Regions from separate parts of the Streptomyces sp. SudanB52_2052 genome, predicted to be linked through region 2. Evidence: predicted binding sites of a transcription regulator. Region 2 holds the regulator's gene; each other region holds the start of a gene.
What was found. Region 2 encodes HrcA, which represses chaperone genes, less so after heat shock. Its sites were predicted from a motif close to TTNGCACTCNGNNNNNCNGAGTGCNAA; they were not measured.
Positions count from the first base shown of each region.

Region 1: the regulator HrcA is predicted to act here: its motif matches at 4,939-4,965, upstream of groES (co-chaperone GroES).
Region 3: the regulator HrcA is predicted to act here: its motif matches at 2,406-2,432, upstream of groL (chaperonin GroEL).

Region 1 covers NZ_OZ186796.1:3,643,695-3,650,261, forward strand. The annotation lists gene ACSUPV_RS15900 (hypothetical protein) at 1-1,843, opposite strand, end outside; gene ACSUPV_RS15905 (ester cyclase) at 1,963-2,670, shown strand; gene groL (chaperonin GroEL) at 2,743-4,371, opposite strand; gene groES (co-chaperone GroES) at 4,487-4,795, opposite strand; gene ACSUPV_RS15920 (polysaccharide deacetylase family protein) at 5,018-5,734, opposite strand; gene ACSUPV_RS15925 (polysaccharide deacetylase family protein) at 5,731-6,567, opposite strand, start outside.
Region 2 covers NZ_OZ186796.1:6,128,750-6,135,316, forward strand. The annotation lists gene hemW (radical SAM family heme chaperone HemW) at 6-1,238, shown strand; gene ACSUPV_RS27385 (DUF3097 domain-containing protein) at 1,421-2,224, opposite strand; gene ACSUPV_RS27390 (MBL fold metallo-hydrolase) at 2,256-2,987, opposite strand; gene hrcA (heat-inducible transcriptional repressor HrcA) at 3,159-4,175, shown strand; gene dnaJ (molecular chaperone DnaJ) at 4,175-5,311, shown strand; gene ACSUPV_RS27405 (nitronate monooxygenase) at 5,411-6,484, shown strand; gene ACSUPV_RS27410 (16S rRNA (uracil(1498)-N(3))-methyltransferase) at 6,481-6,567, shown strand, end outside.
Region 3 covers NZ_OZ186796.1:5,026,633-5,033,199, reverse strand. The annotation lists gene ACSUPV_RS22440 (NADH:flavin oxidoreductase) at 1-478, opposite strand, end outside; gene groL (chaperonin GroEL) at 659-2,281, opposite strand; gene ACSUPV_RS22430 (cold-shock protein) at 2,613-2,816, opposite strand; gene ACSUPV_RS22425 (ubiquitin-like small modifier protein 1) at 3,264-3,539, opposite strand; gene thrC (threonine synthase) at 3,625-4,911, opposite strand; SAM riboswitch class I at 4,930-5,085, opposite strand; gene ACSUPV_RS22415 (glucosyl-3-phosphoglycerate synthase) at 5,241-6,185, shown strand; gene ACSUPV_RS22410 (alpha,alpha-trehalose-phosphate synthase (UDP-forming)) at 6,259-6,567, shown strand, end outside.

The DNA.
Region 1 (6,567 bases), 2.5 Mb from region 2:
GAGCGAGGCGCAGCACCGTGCTGCTCGGTGCCTCGTCCCCGGCCTCCCGCACAGCGTCGTAAGCCGCCTCGATCTGTCCTCGCGCGAGCGACGAGGTGACGAGTGACCGCAGGCAGGCCGACCGGTGCGACGGGTTCGTCTGTGCGACGACCACCGCCCGTGCCCGATCGTGGTCCCCGTGCTCCACCCAGGTCCGGACGATGCGCGGCGCCGGCTGGGCGTCGGAGAACGGGTGGGCACTGATCCGCAGGGCGTCCGCCCGTTCGCTCAGGCCGACGGCGACGAGGGCCCGGTGCACGACGACGGAGCGCTCGGTCGCGAGATGCCAGGACGCCTCCCTGCTCAGTGCCGTCTCCGCCGCGCCCGCCAGTTCCCTCGCCTGTTCGGTCAGACCCTGTTGCGCCAACTCGTGCGCCACCAGGGCCAGCGCCGGCGTCCGGTGCATCGGCGCCAGACCGCGGGCCACGGCCTCCGCACGGGACGGCTGCCCGAGGGCGGCCCAGGCCCAGGCGAAGGCCGAGGTGAAATCGTGGCTTCGGCCCTTGATCGCGTCCCTGTGAAGGCACAGCTTGAACAGGGAGAGAACAAGTCCCGGGGCGGGGGGAGCCGCGGCGTCCCCGGTCTCCGGGACGGCTCCGGAGGTGATCGCTTCGGCGAGCAGCCGCTCCGCGGCATCGATCTCCTCCAGTGCCGCACCGTCCGCACCCGTCACGGCGAGCATCCGGTCGTGACGGGTGGTGTCGAGCGCGCAGCGCACCGCGCGGGTGAGGTCGCCGAGATCCAGCACCCTCTGGAGGTATCCGCGCAGCAGGTAGTCGGGGGTCTCCGGCGGCCAGCCCCGTGCGCGCCAGCCGTCGGCCCAGACGTCCAACCTGCCTCGGAAGCGGGCCAGTTCGGTGTCACCGAGCATCTCCAGGGCCCGGGACTGCAGGCCCTCGTGCGCGAGCAGCCACGTGTGCGCCCGGATGCGGAAGGTCCTTCCCGCATACGTGCTCAGTGTGTCCCGCACGTCGTAGCGAGCAGCTCCGGTGAGTTCCGTCAGGTCCTCCGTCGTCAGGCCACCGTCCGCCGCCGTCACCAGCGCCAGCAGCTCGTACGCCAGTCCCCCGGTCTCCCGCAGCCGCTTCAGCTCGCGTTCCGCCTCAGCACGCACCAGCTGGGCGTACGGCGACGGATCCAACCTCCGTACGACGGCCTGACGGAGCGGATGCTGCGGGGGGACGTCGCTCGGCAACGGTGGGTTCAGGCGGCCGGTGACCAGCACCCGCATTCCGGCCTCCGGCCGGGAGGGCAACAGGGCGGCGATGCTGTGCGCCGCGGAACCCGTGGTGACACCGCGGTCCTCGTCGAGACCGTCGAGCAGGAGGACGAGGCGCTCCCCGCGTCGCGCGCAGGCCCGGGCCGCTTCCCGGTACAGGCGGAGCAGATGGCCGCGCCGTGTCTCCTCCGTGAGCTGCGGCAGACCTTCACCGACCAGGTCGGCCAGCTGCTCCAGCACATTGACGGCATACGGGCCGACATGGTTGTACCCGCCGTCGCGGGCCGTGACGAAGAAGGCGACGACACGTACGCCGGGGGGCGGATGGAGTGCGAACCAGGACATGAGGGCGCTCTTGCCCGCCCAGGCCTCGGCTCTCCACCAGGCGTACGCCGGGCCCGAAGCGGCGGTGCAGAAGGCGGCCAACTCGGCCAGCTCGCGTTCGCGACCGACCAGTTCGGTCGGCACGATCTCGCGGATGTGCTCCCAGTACGCCGAGCGCGGGGGCGATGCGAGGAGGAACTGGTTGACGACCTGGTTTCCGTCCCCCGTGACGGCGGCGCCGACGTTCCCCGTGACGGTCACCGACCGCTTCCCCCACCACCGCATCCCGTCATGATGCCAAAGGGCCGGGAGGCGACGAGCGGCTCCCGTTGGGACAATGGTGCTGTTCAGCCGGACCCAGGGGAGCCGGAGGCGAGGCCATGACCTTCGTACAGCTCATCGAATGCAGGACCAGTCGGCTCGACGAGATGAACCGGCTGATGGACCGGTGGGTCGAGCAGACCAAGGGGAAGCGGACCGCGACGCACAGTGTGGTGGCGAAGGACCGGGCCGACGCCTCGCACATCGTGGAGATCGTGGAGTTCCCGTCGTACGAGGAGGCCATGCGGAACTCCGGGCTGCCGGAGACCGACCGGATCTTCCAGGAGATGGTGGCGCTCTGCGACGAGGAGCCCACCTTCACGGATCTGGACGTGGTGCGGGACGAGCAGCTCAACGCGGCCACCGCGCGCCGGTTCTTCGAGCTGGCGCCCGGCCGGGGCGACGCGCCCCCGCTGAACGACGTGTTCATCGAGGGTTACCACGACCACGACCCCGCGAACGTGCAGGACGTCATCGGGCTGGACGCGGTGCGGCGCGAGCTGGAGGTCTGGCGGGGCGGGTTCGACTTCTCGTTCACGGTCGAGGACCAGGTGGCGCAGGGTGACCGGGTGTGCACCCGGTGGACCTGGCGGGGCCACCACAAGGGCGAGTTCCTCGGGATCCCGCCGACCGGGAAGGACGTCACCATGACCGGGACGGTCATCCACCGCTGCACGCCGGACGGGAAGATCGCCGAGGGGTGGTGGCAGTACGACCGGCTGGGGCTGATGCAGCAGCTCGGGGCGCTGGATCCGCTGGAGCTGTGACCCTGCCCGGGCACGAGGAAAGCCCCCGTTCCGCGCGAGGCGGGACGGGGGCTTCCGGCAGAGGTCGGTGCCTCAGTGGGCGTGGCCGTGGCCGTGGCCCGCGGCGGCGGCCGGCTCCTCCTCTTCCTTCTTCTCGACGACCAGGGTCTCGGTCGTGAGGAGGAGGGAGGCGATGGAGGCGGCGTTCTCCAGGGCGGAGCGGGTGACCTTGACCGGGTCGATGACGCCGGCCTTGATCAGGTCGCCGTACTCGCCGGTGGCGGCGTTGTAGCCGTTGCCCTTGTCGAGCTCGGCGACCTTGGAGACGATGACGTAGCCCTCCAGGCCGGCGTTCTCGGCGATCCAGCGCAGCGGCTCGACGGCGGCCTTGCGGACCACGGAGACACCGGTGGCCTCGTCGCCGGTCTTGTCGAGGTTGCCCTCCAGGACCTTGACGGCGTGGACCAGGGCGGAGCCACCACCGGAGACGATGCCCTCCTCGACCGCGGCGCGGGTCGCGGAGATGGCGTCCTCCAGACGGTGCTTGCGCTCCTTGAGCTCGACCTCGGTGGCGGCACCCACACGGATGACGCACACGCCGCCGGCCAGCTTCGCGAGGCGCTCCTGGAGCTTCTCGCGGTCCCAGTCGGAGTCCGTGGTCTCGATCTCGGCCTTGATCTGGGCGACGCGGCCCTGCACGTCGTCCTTCTTGCCGGCGCCGTCGACGATGGTGGTGTCGTCCTTGGTGACGGTGACGCGGCGGGCGGAGCCCAGGACGTCCAGGCCGACCTGGTCGAGCTTGAGGCCGACCTCCTCGGAGACGACCGTGGCGCCGGTGAGGACGGCCATGTCCTGCAGCATCGCCTTGCGGCGGTCGCCGAAGCCGGGGGCCTTCACCGCGACGGCGTTGAAGGTGCCGCGGATCTTGTTGACGACGAGGGTGGACAGGGCCTCGCCCTCGACGTCCTCGGCGATGATCAGCAGCGGCTTGGAGGAGTTGGACTGGATGACCTTCTCCAGCAGCGGCAGGAGGTCCGCGATGGCGGAGATCTTGCCCTGCGTGATGAGGATGTAGGGGTCGTCCAGGACGGCTTCCATGCGCTCCTGGTCCGTCACGAAGTACGGCGACAGGTAGCCCTTGTCGAAGGCCATGCCCTCGGTGAAGTCCAGCTCCAGGCCGAAGGTGTTGGACTCCTCGACGGTGATGACACCGTCCTTGCCGACCTTGTCCATCGCCTCGGCGATGAGCTCGCCGACCTGCTGGTCCTGGGCGGACAGCGCGGCGACGGCGGCGATGTCGGACTTCTCGTCGATCGGGCGGGCCGAGGCGAGCAGGTCCTCGGAGACCGCGGCGACGGCGGCGTCGATGCCCTTCTTCAGGGCGGCCGGGGAAGCGCCGGCGGCGACGTTCTTCAGGCCCTCGCGCACGAGCGCCTGGGCGAGCACGGTCGCGGTGGTCGTACCGTCACCCGCGATGTCGTTGGTCTTGGTCGCCACCTCCTTGACCAGCTGGGCACCGAGGTTCTCGTACGGGTCCTCGACCTCGACCTCGCGGGCGATGGTCACACCGTCGTTGGTGATGGTGGGGGCGCCGAACTTCTTGTCGATGACGACGTTGCGGCCCTTGGGGCCGATCGTCACCTTGACCGTGTCGGCAAGCTTGTTGACGCCGCGCTCGAGGGCGCGACGGGCGTCCTCGTCGAACTTCAGGATCTTCGCCATGGGAGCGTGAGCCCTCTTCCGGAATCTGAGTCAAAGGCACTGCGCCCCGGGCGCCCGGCTTCTTATGTGTCGCGGGGGGCCAGGGGCGCAGCTCAAAGCAGTGTGCTGGGGTGAATTACTTCTCGACGATCGCGAGGACGTCGCGGGCCGAGAGGACGAGGTACTCCTCGTTGTTGTACTTCACCTCGGTGCCGCCGTACTTGCTGTAGAGCACGACGTCGCCGACCTTGACGTCGAGCTCGACGCGCTTGCCGTCCTCGATACGGCCCGGGCCCACGGCCAGGACGACGCCCTCCTGGGGCTTCTCCTTGGCGGTGTCCGGAATGACCAGGCCCGAGGCCGTGGTCTGCTCGGCGTCCAGCGGCTGGACCACGATGCGGTCCTCGAGCGGCTTGATGGCAACCTTGCTGGCGGTCGTCACGATCCGACCTCCCCCTTCGGAGATCTCACGGGGTTAACTGTCTGAGGTGGCGACCAGGTGGATCCGTCGTCGCGGGTGCCGGACCTGCCCGTCGCTGTGTTGGCACTCTCCTTCGTCGAGTGCCAGAGCCGAGACTATGACCGTGATTAGCACTCGGTCAAGCGGACTGCTAATTGCCGACGGCGCGTCGGCCAGGTGAGTTCTCCGCGCGGGGTCCGCGGCCGCCTACAGGTAGTCCTCCAGCCGTCCCACCCGCAGGCCCTTCCCCTCGATCTCCCGCAGCAACCGCACCGTCCGTTCCGTCAGGGTCAGGGACGCGTCGCCGGACGGCACGGAGACGATGTCGCCGGGGCGCAGACCGGGCCCGCCCCGCCGGTAGGTCAGGTCGCCGTCGGCGCCCAGGGAGGCCCGCCAGAGCACGACCGTCGTGATGCCGCAGTCGGCGGCGGCGCGCAGGGTCGTGGCGTCGTAGGTGCCGTAGGGCGGGCGGAAGAGGCGGGGGCGGATGCCGAAGCGGGAGTGGAGCTTGTGCTGCTGGCCGCAGATCTCGGCGCGCTGGCCGGCGTAGGGCAGGCCGCGCAGGGCGGGGTGGTCGAGGGTGTGGTTCTGGACGGACGCGCCGACCGCGCGCAGCCGGGCGAAGTGGCCGTAGCCGGGTCCGACGACGCTGTCCGTGAGGAACATGCTGACCGGGAGCCGCCGTTCGCGGACGAGGCCGACGAAGCGGGGGTCGCGTTCGGCGCCGTCGTCGTAGGTGAGGAAGACGACCGGGTCGCGGGTGGGGACGTGGTCCACGACGGGCGGGAGGGGATGGCTCGCCGCGGGGAGCGGGTCCTGGGCCCGGCCGTCGGCGGTGCCCGGGCGCTGGTCCGCCGCGCCGGCGCAGCTGGCCAGCAGGATGACGCCCGCGCACAGGGCGGCGGCGGCCGGTCGCCGCCTCACAGGTAGTCCTCCAGCCGTCCCACCGCGTATCCCTCGGCCGTGACCTTGTTCAGGAAGCGGCGGACCATGTCCGGCATCGTGCCCTTCCACTGCTCGGGGCCCCGGAAGTGGGTGAGGACGATGTCGCCCGGGCGCAGCTCCCGGTCCGCCTCGCGGTACTCCCAGCGGTCGGCGAAGACCTCCTCGTTCCAGAGCGGGACGTGGGTGATGCCGCAGGCCTTGGCGGCGCGCAGGGTAGCCCGGTCGTAGCTGCCGTAGGGCGGGCGGAAGAGGCGGGGGCGCTTGCCGAACCGCTTCTCCATGTAGCGCTGCATGCCGCAGATCTCGCGCTTCTGCGCCCGGTACGACAGGCCCGGGAGATAGGGGTGGTGGAGGGTGTGGTTGTTCAGCACGACGCCCCTGGCCTGCATCTTCCGGAAGTAGCGGGGGTTGTCCTTCACCAGGTAGCCGCTGAGGAACGCGGTGTACGGGACGTCCAGGTCGCTCATCATCCGCAGGAACGCCCGGTCCTTCTCGGCGCCGTCGTCGATGGTGAGGAAGACGACCTTGTCCCGGGTGGGGATCCTGGTGAACACGGGCGGGAGGTCCGACTCCCGGTGGCCTGCCACCTCGAAGCCCTCGCGGGTCCTGATCCTGGGCTTGCTCTCGGGGGGTCGCGAAGCGGTCAGCGGGACGTTCCTCAGCCCCCAGCGGTGCGCGGCGGCGACCCGCGCGGCGTGCGCGGCGCCCAGTTCGGAGGCGTACGAGTCGAGCGCGCGGGCCGGGGGCGCGTCGAGGGGCTGCTGTCCGCCGGCCGGGGTGACCTGGTCGCTGCCGCCCTGCGCGCACCCGGA
Region 2 (6,567 bases):
AAGGCATGCCTTCCGCACTTCCCGACGGCGAGCCCGTCCCCGAGGACGGCGCGCTGCCCGCGTCCGCACTCGCCGGGGCCGCCGACCGCCCGCTCGGGTTCTACCTGCACGTTCCGTACTGCGCGACCCGCTGCGGCTACTGCGACTTCAACACGTACACGGCGACCGAGCTGCGCGGCACCGGCGGGGTCCTCGCCTCCCGCGACAACTACGCCGAGACGCTCGTCGACGAGATCCGCCTGGCCCGCAAGGTCCTGGGGGACGACCCGCGTCCCGTCCGCACGGTGTTCGTGGGCGGCGGTACGCCGACGCTGCTGGACGCCGGTGATCTCGTACGGATGCTGCAGGCCGTCCGGGACGAGTTCGGGCTCGCCGCGGACGCCGAGGTCACGACGGAGGCGAACCCGGAGTCCGTCGATCCCGCGTATCTGGCCGCCCTGCGCGAGGGGGGCTTCAACCGGATCTCCTTCGGGATGCAGAGCGCGCGGCAGCACGTGCTGAAGGTGCTGGACCGGACGCACACGCCCGGGCGGCCGGAGGCGTGCGTCGCGGAGGCCCGGGCGGCCGGGTTCGAGCACGTGAACCTCGACCTGATCTACGGCACGCCGGGGGAGTCGGACGAGGACTGGCGGGCGTCGCTGGACGCGGTGCTGGGGGCCGGGCCGGACCACGTCAGCGCGTATGCCCTGATCGTGGAGGAGGGCACGCAGCTGGCGCGGCGGATCCGCCGGGGCGAGGTGCCGATGACCGACGACGACGTCCACGCCGACCGGTACCTGATCGCCGACGAGGTGCTCTCGGGCGCGGGGTTCGAGTGGTACGAGGTGTCGAACTGGGCGACCTCGGAGGCCGGGCGGTGCCTGCACAACGAGCTGTACTGGCGGGGGGCCGACTGGTGGGGGGCCGGGCCCGGGGCGCACAGCCACGTGGGCGGTGTGCGGTGGTGGAACGTGAAGCATCCCGGGGCGTATGCGGCGGCGCTGGCGGCCGGTCGTTCGCCCGGGGCCGGGCGTGAGGTGCTGTCGGAGGAGGACCGCCGGGTCGAGCGGATCCTGCTGGAGCTGCGGTTGCGGGACGGGGTGCCGTTGGCGTTGCTGCGGGAGGAGGGACTCGCGGCGTCTCGGCGGGCCTTGTCCGAAGGGTTGCTCGAGGAGGGGCCGTATGCGGAGGGGCGTGCTGTGCTGACCTTGCGCGGGCGGTTGCTGGCGGATGGTGTGGTGCGCGATCTGGTGGACTGAGTTGCTGGGCGTCGGTGCTGGGGCCGGGGCGATGCGCAACTCGGCGCGACGAGGTGCCGCTCTCCGTGGGACGGGTGCCGCCCCTAGCGGCATGCATGCCCGCAGCTGAGCGAGACACCGGCCGCAGCTGAGCGGGGACGCGGGCCGCAGCTGAGCGGGGACGCGAGCGCAGCTCAGCGCGGCTACGGCGCCGTCACGAAGTCGATCAGTTCTTCCACCCGGCCCAGGAGTTCCGGCTCCAGGTCCTTGTACGAGTGGACGCCGGACAGGATCCGCTGCCACGCCGCGCCCGTGTTCTGCGGCCAGCCCAGGGCGCGGCACACGCCCGTCTTCCAGTCCTGGCCCCGCGGGATCCGGGGCCAGGCCTCGATGCCGAGGGAGGACGGCTTCACCGCCTCCCAGATGTCGATGTAGGGATGGCCCACCACCAGCGCGTGGTCGCTCGTCACCGACTGGGCGATGTGCCACTCCTTCGAGCCCGGTACGAGGTGGTCGACCAGGACGCCGAGGCGCGCGTCGGGGCCGGGGGCGAAGGAGTCGACGATCGACGGGAGGTCGTCCACGCCCTCCAGGTACTCCACGACCACGCCCTCGATGCGCAGGTCGTCGCCCCACACCTTCTCGACCAGCTCGGCGTCGTGCCGGCCCTCGACGTAGATGCGGCCGGCACGGGCCACGCGCGCGCGTGCGCCGGGGACCGCCACCGAACCGGAGGCCGTGCGGGTGGGCCGTGCCGGGGCGCCCGGCGAGGGGCGGACCAGCGTCACCACCTTGCCCTCCAGGAGGAAGCCGCGCGGCTCCATCGGGAACACCCGGTGCTTGCCGAAGCGGTCCTCCAGCGTCACCGTGCCCGCCTCGCAGCGGATGACCGCCCCGCAGAAGCCGGTGCCGGGCTCCTCCACCACCAGGCCCGGTTCCGCCGGGACCTCGGGGACCGGCTGGGGCTTCTTCCACGGCGGGGTCAGGTCCGGAGAGTACTGGCGCATTCGGATGACGATAGGAGAACCGGGCGGGTGGTCACGGAGACACGCCGAAACGGGTCGCCAGCGCGTCCCGCTGGGCCCGGACGAACGCCGCGTCCACCACCGCTCCGTGACCGGGCACGTACACCGCGTTCTCGCCGCCCAGCGCGAGCAGCCGGTCCAGCGCGGCCGGCCAGTGCGACGGCACGGCGTCCGGGCCCGCCTGCGGCTCGCCGGACTCCTCGACCAGGTCGCCGCAGAACACCACCTCCGGATCGCCCGGCACCAGCACCGCCAGATCGTGCGCGGTGTGCCCGGGGCCCACGTTCGCCAGCAGCACCTGGCACCCGCCGCCCAGGTCGAGGGTCCACTCGCCGGACACCAGGTGGCGGGGCGGGACCAGCAGGTCCGCCGACTCCTGGGCGACCGTCTCGGCCAGTCCGTTGCGCACCGCGTCCGCGCGCAGCTCCTCGCGGTCCCGCAGGCGCGACAGCACCGCGTCCACGCCCACCGCGCCGAACACCTCCGCCCCCGTGAACGCCGCCGCCCCGAAGACGTGGTCGAAGTGGGGATGGGTCAGCGCGAGATGTGTCACACGGTGCCCGGTGAGCGACTGCGCCTGCTCGCGCAACCGCGCTCCCTCGGCCGGGCTCGACCCGGCGTCGATCACGAGGACCGCGTCCTCGCCGGCGACCAGCCCCGCCGTGCAGTCCCACACCGGCAGCCGACACCGCCCCACCCCGGCGGCCACGCGCTCCCACCCGAGCTCTTCCCAAGTCACCGTCATACGGCGACGCTAGCCGTGACTCCCGCCCGGGGCACGACGCCGCACGACCAGCCTTGCCGGGGGCGTACCCCACCGCCGTACACTGGGCCGGGGAACATTGGCACTCGCACGCGCAGAGTGCCAGGCCGCGAACGGCAGGCAACGGGCGGACGACTTCTGGAGGTGTGCGCGATGCTCAGTGAACGCAGGCTTCAGGTGCTGCGCGCCATCGTCCAGGACTACGTCGGCACCGAGGAGCCGGTCGGCTCCAAGGCCCTCACCGAGCGGCACAACCTCGGCGTCTCCCCGGCGACCGTCCGCAACGACATGGCGGCCCTGGAGGACGAGGGATACATCGCCCAGCCGCACACCAGCGCCGGGCGCATCCCCACCGACAAGGGGTACCGCCTGTTCGTGGACAAGCTCGCCGGCGTCAAGCCCATGACCGCGCCCGAGCGGCGCGCGATCCAGAACTTCCTGGAGGGCGCCGTCGACCTCGACGACGTCGTGGCGCGCACGGTGCGGCTGCTCGCGCAGCTCACGCGCCAGGTCGCCGTCGTGCAGTACCCGTCGCTGACCCGGTCCACCGTGCGGCACGTGGAGCTGCTCTCCCTCGCGCCCGCGCGCGTGATGCTCGTGTTGATCACGGACACCGGGCGGGTCGAGCAGCGGGTGGTCGACTGCCCGGCGCCCTTCGGCGAGGCCTCGCTCGCTGATCTGCGCGCGCGCCTCAACAGCCGGGTGGCGAACCGCCGTTTCGCGGATGTGCCGAGTCTGGTGGAGGATCTCCCGGAGGCTTTCGAGCACGAGGACCGGGGTACGGTCTCCACGGTGCTCTCCACACTCCTGGAGACGCTCGTCGAGGAGAACGAGGAGCGGCTGATGATCGGCGGCACCGCCAATCTGACCCGCTTCGGTCATGACTTCCCCCTCACGATCCGGCCCGTGCTGGAGGCGCTGGAGGAGCAGGTCGTGCTCCTCAAGCTGCTCGGCGAGGCGAAGGATCCGGGCGTGACCGTCCGTATCGGTCACGAGAACGCCCACGAAGGACTCAACTCCACGTCCGTCGTGTCGGTCGGCTACGGTTCGGGCGGCGAGGCAGTCGCCAAGCTCGGCGTGGTCGGACCGACCCGCATGGACTACCCGGGAACGATGGGAGCGGTACGCGCAGTGGCACGGTACGTCGGACAGATCCTGGCGGAGTCGTAGTGGCCACGGACTACTACGCCGTACTCGGCGTGCGCCGCGACGCGTCGCAGGAAGAGATCAAGAAGGCCTTCCGGCGGCTCGCCCGCGAGCTGCATCCGGACGTCAACCCCGATCCGAAGACCCAGGAGCGGTTCAAGGAGATCAACGCCGCCTACGAGGTGCTGTCGGACCCGCAGAAGAAGCAGGTCTACGACCTCGGCGGGGACCCGCTCTCGCAGGCCCAGGGCGGCGGCGCGGGCGGCTTCGGAGCCGGTGGCTTCGGGAACTTCTCCGACATCATGGACGCGTTCTTCGGCACGGCGTCGCAGCGCGGTCCGCGCTCGCGCACCCGCCGCGGCCAGGACGCGATGATCCGCATCGAGGTGGAGCTCGATGAGGCGGCCTTCGGCACGACGAAGGACATCCAGGTCGACACGGCGGTCGTCTGCAACACCTGTAACGGTGAGGGCGCGGCCCCCGGTACGTCCGCCCAGACGTGTGACATGTGCCGCGGCCGCGGTGAGGTGTCGCAGGTCACCCGGTCCTTCCTGGGCCAGGTCATGACGTCCCGTCCGTGCCCGCAGTGCCAGGGCTTCGGAACGGTGGTCCCGACCCCGTGCCCGGAGTGCGCGGGCGACGGGCGGGTCCGCTCCCGCCGCACGCTCACGGTCAAGATCCCGGCCGGTGTCGACAACGGCACGCGGATCCAGTTGGCCGGCGAGGGCGAGGTCGGGCCCGGTGGCGGTCCGGCCGGTGACCTCTACGTCGAGATCCACGAGCTGCCGCACCCCATGTTCCAGCGGCGCGGCGACGACCTGCACTGCACGGTGACCATCCCCATGACGGCGGCGGCCCTCGGCACGAAGGTGCCGCTGGAGACGCTGGACGGGCTGGAGGAGGTCGACATCCGCCCGGGCACCCAGTCCGGCCAGTCGATCCCGCTGCACGGCCGAGGTGTCACCCACCTGCGCGGCGGCGGACGCGGCGACCTCATCGTCCACGTCGAGGTCCAGACCCCGACCAAGCTCGACCCCGAGCAGGAGCGTCTCCTGCGCGAGCTGGCCAAGCTACGCGGCGAGGAGCGGCCCCAGGGTCAGTTCCAGCCGGGACAGCAAGGGCTGTTCTCCCGGTTGAAGGACGCGTTCAACGGGCGCTGACGGGAGCCCTCGGGTGGCCTGGAGGGGCTCGTTCCTCTGGTCTATGCCACACGGCAGGCCGGTTTCGGAGTTGTTCGGAGGACGTGACAACATGCGGTCATGTCCTCCGCTCTGACCGATCTCTTCCCCCACCCGATCGTGCAGGCCCCCATGGCGGGCGGCGTCTCCGTGCCGCAGCTCGCCGCCGCCGTGTGCGAGGCGGGCGGGCTCGGGTTCCTCGCCGCCGGGTACAAGACCGCCGACGGGATGTACGAGGAGATCAAGCAGCTGAGGAGCCTCACCGGCAGGCCCTTCGGCGTCAACCTCTTCATGCCGCAGCCGGAGTACGCCGACCCGGCCGCCGTCGACGTCTACGCCCACCAGCTGGCCGGCGAGGCCACCTGGTACGAGGCCGAGCTCGGTGACCCCGAGAGCGGCCGCGACGACGGCTACGAGACCAAGCTCGCGGTGCTCCGCGACAACCCCGTGCCCGTCGTGTCGTTCCACTTCGGCGCGCCGAGCCGCGAGGTCGTCGACGCCCTGCACCGCGTCGGCACGTTCGTCCTGGTCACCGCCACCACCCCCGACGAGGCCCGGGCCGTCGAGCGGGCGGGCGCGGACGCGGTCATCGCGCAGGGCGTCGAGGCCGGCGGCCACCAGGGCACCCACCGGGACGTCCCCGAGACGGACGGGTCCGGCATCGGCCTGCTGTCGCTGGTCGCCCAGATCAGGGAGGCCGTCAACATCCCGATCGTCGCCGCCGGCGGAATCATGCGCGGCGGCCAGATCGCCGCGGTGCTCGCCGCGGGCGCGAGCGCGGCCCAGCTCGGCACGGCCTTCCTCGCCACGCCCGAGTCCGGCGCGAACGCCCTGCACAAGCAGGCGCTGACCAACCCCCTGTTCGTGCGCACCGAGTTGACCCGGGCCTTCTCCGGGCGGCCGGCGCGCGGTCTCGTCAACCGGTTCCTGCGCGAGCACGGCCCGTATGCGCCCGCCGCCTACCCCGAGATCCACCACCTCACCGCGCCGCTGCGCAAGGCCGCCGCCAAGGCCGGTGACGCACAGGGCATGGCGCTGTGGGCCGGGCAGGGGCACCGGATGGCGCGGGAGCTGCCCGCCGGGCAGCTGGTGGAGGTGCTGGCCGGTGAACTCGCCGCCGCCAGGACAGCGTTGTCGGGCGGGGGCGTCCGGTGACCGCGCCGGTGTTCGTGGTCGACCACTTCGACGCGGGCCGCGGCGGCCGGTACGTCCTCGACGGGCCGGAGGGACGGCACGCC
Region 3 (6,567 bases), 1.1 Mb from region 2:
CGGCGAACGCGCCGATGACGGCGTCGATGTCGGCCTGCGTCATGACCTTGCCGGTGCCCTCGGTGCCGTCCGTGCGCACACCGGAGGGGCCGACGGCCGGGGCGTCGGCGAAGGGCGGCTCGCCCTGCTTGCGGACCATGCCGATGTGCCACAGCTGCGGCACGATCGTGCCGCCCGCGGCGTGCACCGCCTCGGCGACCTTCGCCCAGCCCGCGAGCTGCTCCTCGCCGTGGAACCGCGGCACCCGGTCGCTCTGCCCGGCCGACTCGTGGCCGACGTAGGTGCCCTCGGTGACGATCAGACCGACTCCGGCGGCGGCGCGGCGCGCGTAGTACGAGACGACGTCCTCACCGGGGACGCCGCCCGGGGAGAACATGCGCGTCATGGGCGCCATGGCGATCCGGTTGGGGACGGTCAGACCGCCCAGGGTGACGGGCCGGGACAGGATTTCGGCGGCGCGGGAGGCGGCGACGGTCACGTGGGGACTCCTCAGGAGGTACCGGTCGGTATGTGCATGCGCATATGGCGCTCATTCCAACAGCCCGGCCCCGCCCACGGCATCCCGCCCCCACTGTGATCCCGCACACGCCCGAGGGCGGCACTCCCTGTCGGAACAGGGAGTGCCGCCCTCGGAAAGGACGTTGATCGACCGGGTCGATCAGAAGTCCATGTCACCGCCCGGCATGCCGCCGCCGGCGGGCGCGGCGGCCTTCTCCGGCTTGTCGGCGATGACGGCCTCGGTGGTGAGGAACAGCGCGGCGATGGAGGCGGCGTTCTGCAGCGCGGAACGGGTCACCTTCGCCGGGTCGATGATGCCCTCGGCGATCATGTCGACGTACTCACCGGTCGCGGCGTTCAGGCCGTGGCCGACCTGGAGGTTGCGGACCTTCTCCACGACGACGCCGCCCTCGAGACCACCGTTGACGGCGATCTGCTTCAGCGGGGCCTCCAGCGCGAGCTTCACGGCGTTGGCGCCGGTCGCCTCGTCACCGTCGAGCTCCAGCTTCTCGAAGACCTGGGAGGCCTGCAGCAGGGCCACGCCACCACCGGCGACGATGCCCTCCTCGACGGCCGCCTTGGCGTTGCGCACGGCGTCCTCGATGCGGTGCTTGCGCTCCTTGAGCTCCACCTCGGTGGCGGCACCGGCCTTGATGACCGCGACACCGCCGGCGAGCTTCGCCAGGCGCTCCTGCAGCTTCTCGCGGTCGTAGTCCGAGTCGCTGTTCTCGATCTCGGCGCGGATCTGGTTGACGCGGCCCTGGACCTGGTCGGCGGAGCCGGCACCGTCGACGATGGTGGTCTCGTCCTTGGTGATGACGACCTTGCGGGCCTTGCCCAGCAGGTCGAGCGTGGCGTTCTCCAGCTTGAGGCCGACCTCCTCGGAGATCACCTCGCCGCCGGTGAGGATGCCGATGTCCTGCAGCATCGCCTTGCGGCGGTCGCCGAAGCCCGGGGCCTTGACGGCGACGGACTTGAAGGTGCCGCGGATCTTGTTGACGACCAGGGTCGACAGGGCCTCGCCCTCGACGTCCTCGGCGATGATCAGCAGCGGCTTGCCCGACTGCATGACCTTCTCCAGGAGCGGGAGCAGGTCCTTGACGTTGGAGATCTTGGAGTTCGCGATCAGGATGTACGGGTCGTCGAGGACGGCCTCCATACGCTCCATGTCGGTCGCGAAGTACGCCGAGATGTAGCCCTTGTCGAAGCGCATACCCTCGGTGAGCTCCAGCTCCAGACCGAAGGTCTGGGACTCCTCGACGGTGATGACGCCTTCCTTGCCGACCTTGTCCATGGCCTCGGCGATGAGCTCGCCGATCTGGGTGTCGGCGGCGGAGATGGAGGCCGTGGAAGCGATCTGCTCCTTGGTCTCGACGTCCTTCGCCTGCTCCAGCAGGGCGGCGGAGACGGCCTCGACGGCCTTCTCGATACCGCGCTTGAGGGCCATCGGGTTGGCACCGGCGGCCACGTTGCGCAGACCCTCGCGCACCAGGGCCTGGGCGAGGACGGTCGCGGTGGTCGTACCGTCACCGGCGACGTCGTCCGTCTTCTTGGCGACTTCCTTGACCAGCTCGGCGCCGATCTTCTCGTACGGGTCCTCGAGCTCGATCTCCTTGGCGATGGAGACACCATCGTTGGTGATCGTGGGCGCGCCCCACTTCTTCTCGAGGACGACGTTGCGGCCCTTGGGGCCGAGCGTCACCTTCACGGCGTCCGCGAGCTGGTTCATGCCGCGCTCGAGGCCGCGCCGCGCCTCCTCGTCGAACGCGATGATCTTGGCCATGTGAAGTGGTCCCTCCAGGACTGGGGGTGATTACTTCGGACCGCGCCCGCGCCCGCGACGGACGGCCCCGACCGGTGGTTCCTTGCCCCACCCGGCCCGTGGCCTCACCGACCCGGTCCTTACGTTGTCACTCTCACCTTCAGAGTGCTAACGCCAATGATTAGCACTCGACCCCTGCGAGTGCAAGCGCCTGCCCTGGATCGGGCGGGGGCGTCAGCCGCCCGCGAACACCGTCCGACAGGGCCTTCGAACAGGCCGAAGGGCCCGTACCCCGGGGGGTACGGGCCCTTCAGAGAAGACCGGTCGCTTGCGGTTTGGTCGTGGAACGCGTTCAGCCGGCGACGCGAACCATGTCGGCCTGCGGACCCTTCTGGCCCTGCGAGATCTCGAACTCAACCCGCTGGCCCTCTTCCAGGGTGCGGTAACCGTCCATCTGGATCGCGCTGTAGTGGACGAAAACATCCGCACCACCGTCGACCGCGATGAAGCCGTACCCCTTCTCCGCGTTGAACCACTTGACGGTGCCCTGAGCCATGCCTAACTCCCCTATTACTGGCCCTTGCACAGATCCACACTTCGCGGATCCGGGTCAGACCTCACCCCCCACGGTTGGGGGCGTGCGCCGGAACGCGTCGACCGCGGCTGAATGTATCTGTCCAACTGCCGTCTGCAACAGGTCAATCGGACGAGAATTCTGGACGCGCGGCATCCGGAATGTGGGGAGAATTCGCCTGAATTCAGGGCAAGTCGGGCCACGCAAAGGGAACAAAAGCCGCGAAAGATGCACACACTTTGGCTACATCTTGTCGGGCGTGCGGCAGGAATTCAGGGTTTCCGATCAGGGGATCGGCATCGCGTTCCCCAACTGTACCCCGCTCAACCACACTGAATTGCCCCCTCCGCTTCTCTCACGGAGGGGGCAATTCGATGAACTCTCGGTGACGACCGTTACCGCAAGTAACAATCGGGGCGGGCGACCGGTTCAGCCGCCGGCGACGGCCGGGATGATCGACACGCCGGCACCGTCCGGCGTCGCCGTCTCCAGCCCCTGCTCGAACCGCACGTCGTCGTCGTTCACGTACACGTTGACGAACCGCCGCAACTTGCCCTGGTCGTCCAGCACGCGGGCGGCGATCCCCGTGTGGTTCTTCTCCAGATCGGCGATGACCTCCCCGAGGGTCGCCCCCTCGGCGGCGACCTCGGCCTGCCCGCCGGTGTAGGTACGCAGGATGGTGGGGATGCGAACGGTGACGCTCATGACTTCAAAACCTCCGGTTGGACGAGTTACCTAGGGGCGCGGGGAACTGCGCGACCAACCCCCACCGGCCCCCAGCGGAGAACGATCAGACGAGCCCAGCCTCACGGAACGACTCGAGGTTGGGACGAATGGTCGCGGTGAGCCCCGTGCCCGCCACCGCGTCCAGCGTCTTCAGACCATCCCCGGTGTTGAGTACGACAGTGGTCTTCGTGGGGTCGAGCACCCCGTTCTCGATCAACTTGCGCGTCACCCCCACGGTCACCCCACCGGCGGTCTCCGCGAAGACTCCCTCGGTCCGGGCGAGAACCTTGATCGCGTCAACGACCTGCTCGTCCGTCACGTCCTCCACGAAACCGCCCGTCCGCCGCGCGATGTCCAGCACGTACGGCCCGTCCGCCGGGTTGCCGATCGCCAGCGACTTGGCGATCGTGTCCGGCTTCTGCGGCCGCACCACGTCGTGCCCGGCCTTGAACGCCGTCGACACCGGCGAACAGCCCTCGGCCTGCGCGCCGAAGATCTTGTACGGCTTGTCCTCGACCAGCCCGAGCTTGATCAGCTCCTGCAGACCCTTGTCGATCTTCGTGAGCTGGGAGCCGGAGGCGATCGGCACCACGATCTGGTCGGGCAGCTGCCAGCCGAGCTGCTCGCAGATCTCGTACGCGAGGGTCTTGGAGCCCTCGGCGTAGTACGGCCGCAGGTTGACGTTGACGAAGCCCCAGCCCTCGCCGGCCGGGTCGCCGATCAGCTCGGAGCAGAAGCGGTTCACGTCGTCGTAGTTGCCCTCGATGCCGACGAGCTCGCCGCCGTAGACCGCGGCCATGACGACCTTGCCCTGCTCCAGGTCGTGCGGGATGAACACGCAGGAGCGGAAGCCGGCGCGGGCCGCTGCGGCACCCACGGCGCCGGCGAGGTTGCCGGTGGAGGAGCAGGAGAGCGTGGTGAAGCCGAAGGCGCGGGCGGCCTCCAGGGCCTGCGCGACGACGCGGTCCTTGAAGGAGTGCGTCGGGTTGCCCGAGTCGTCCTTCACGAACAGCTTGCCGGCGTCGACACCCAGCTCGCGGGCGAGGTTGTCGGCCTTGATCAGCTTCGTCCAGCCCGGGTTGAGGTTCGGCTTGTCCGCCACGTCGGCCGGGACGGGCAGCAGCGGGGCGTAACGCCAGATGTTCGCGGGGCCCGCCTCGATCCGCTTGCGGAGCTCCTCGGCGTCGTACGCGGAGAAGTCGTAGGCGATCTCCAGCGGGCCGAAACACTCCTCACAGGCGAAGACCGGGCCGAGGGGGACGCGGTGACCGCACTCGCGGCAGCTCAGGGCGGCGGCCGGGCCGAGGTCTACGGTGGAGTTCGTGGTGCTTGCAACAGTCTGCACAGCCATGTGAGGCGAGGCCCTTTCTCCTCATCTTCCTCACGACGCATCTCGCCGTGAGACGGATTTGGCACCTTCCCTAGCCGGGAGCCTCGCGCTGTGGTCGCCAGTGACCTACGAGTACCGACTGGAGGGTTGCCGGGGCTTCATCGGGCCGTATCCCTCTGCCCCTCTGGATGAGCTGTATGTGGTTGTAAACGACGGTTGACCCCGGACATGCGATGGTCATCCGCGTTGTTCAAGACTGTAACCGACGACCAGGACCCTTGAGATAGTCGTCCGAACCGCGAGATGGCTCACAGTCCGTCCCGCCGAGAGAACGCTAAGGAGCCGCCACGGTGCTGGAAGAAGTCGAGCGCTGGCTGAGCACCCGTTCCTGGTCCGCGACCGAGCGTCCGCTCCACCGGATCCTGGCCGCCAAGCAGCGCACGGGCCAGACGGTCAGCGTCGTGCTGCCCGCGCTCAACGAGGAGGAGACGGTCGGCGACATCGCCGCCGTCATCCGCCACGACCTGATGCGGCAGGTCCCGCTCGTCGACGAGCTGGTCGTCGTCGACTCGGGGTCGACCGACCGCACGTCGGAGGTGGCCGCCGCCGCGGGCGCGACGGTGGTGCACCGGGACACCATCCTCCCCCGGCTGCCCGCGGTGCCCGGCAAGGGCGAGGTGCTGTGGCGCTCGCTGCTCGTCACACGCGGGGACATCGTCTGCTTCATCGACGCCGACCTGAGGGACTTCTCGTCCGACTTCGTCTCCGGGATCGTGGGCCCGCTGCTCACCGAGCCGGACGTGGACCTGGTCAAGGGCATGTACGACCGTCCGCTGGGCGGCGCGGCCGGGCAGGGCGGCCGGGTCACGGAACTCATGGCGCGCCCGCTGCTGAACATGCACTGGCCGCAGCTGGCCGGCTTCGTGCAGCCGCTCGGCGGGGAGTACGCGGCCCGCCGCTCACTGCTGGAGCAGTTGCCGTTCCCCGTCGGGTACGGCGTCGAGCTGGGCATGCTGGTGGACGCCCTGCACCTGGTGGGGCTGGACGCCCTCGCCCAGGTGGACGTCGGCGTGCGCAAGCACCGGCACCAGGACGGGCAGGCGCTGGGCCGGATGGCCGCCGCGATCTACCGCACGGCCCAGCTGCGGCTGGCCCGCGGGCACCTGATCCGGCCGTCCCTGACCCAGTTCGAGCGGGGCGGGGACGGCTTCGAGCCGCGGACGTACTCGGTCGACACCGAGGAACGTCCGCCGATGGTGGAGATCGCCGAGTACCAGGAGCGGAAGGCGGCCTGACCGGGGTCGTTTTCGGCCGGACGCGGCAGGTCCGTACGTTTGAGCGTTTACAGGCCGGGCTAGGTTGAGGCGTATGGCTTCGACGTACGGTGCTGCACGAGTGCTGGTGGCCTCCAACCGCGGTCCGGTCTCCTACGCGGTGGGCGAGGACGGTTCGCTGAACGCCAAGCGGGGCGGTGGCGGACTGGTCTCGGGGCTGTCCGCGATCGGGTCGGACGCGGACGCGCTGTGGGTGTGCTCGGCGCTGTCCGACGGCGACCGGGAGGCGGTCCGCCGCGGAATCGTAGGGGCGGGGCCGGAGGCCCCTCCGCAGAGGGGTGGCGGCGGGCGACGGGCGGGAGAGGACGGCGTGCGGATGCTGGACATCCCGGCCGACGTGCAC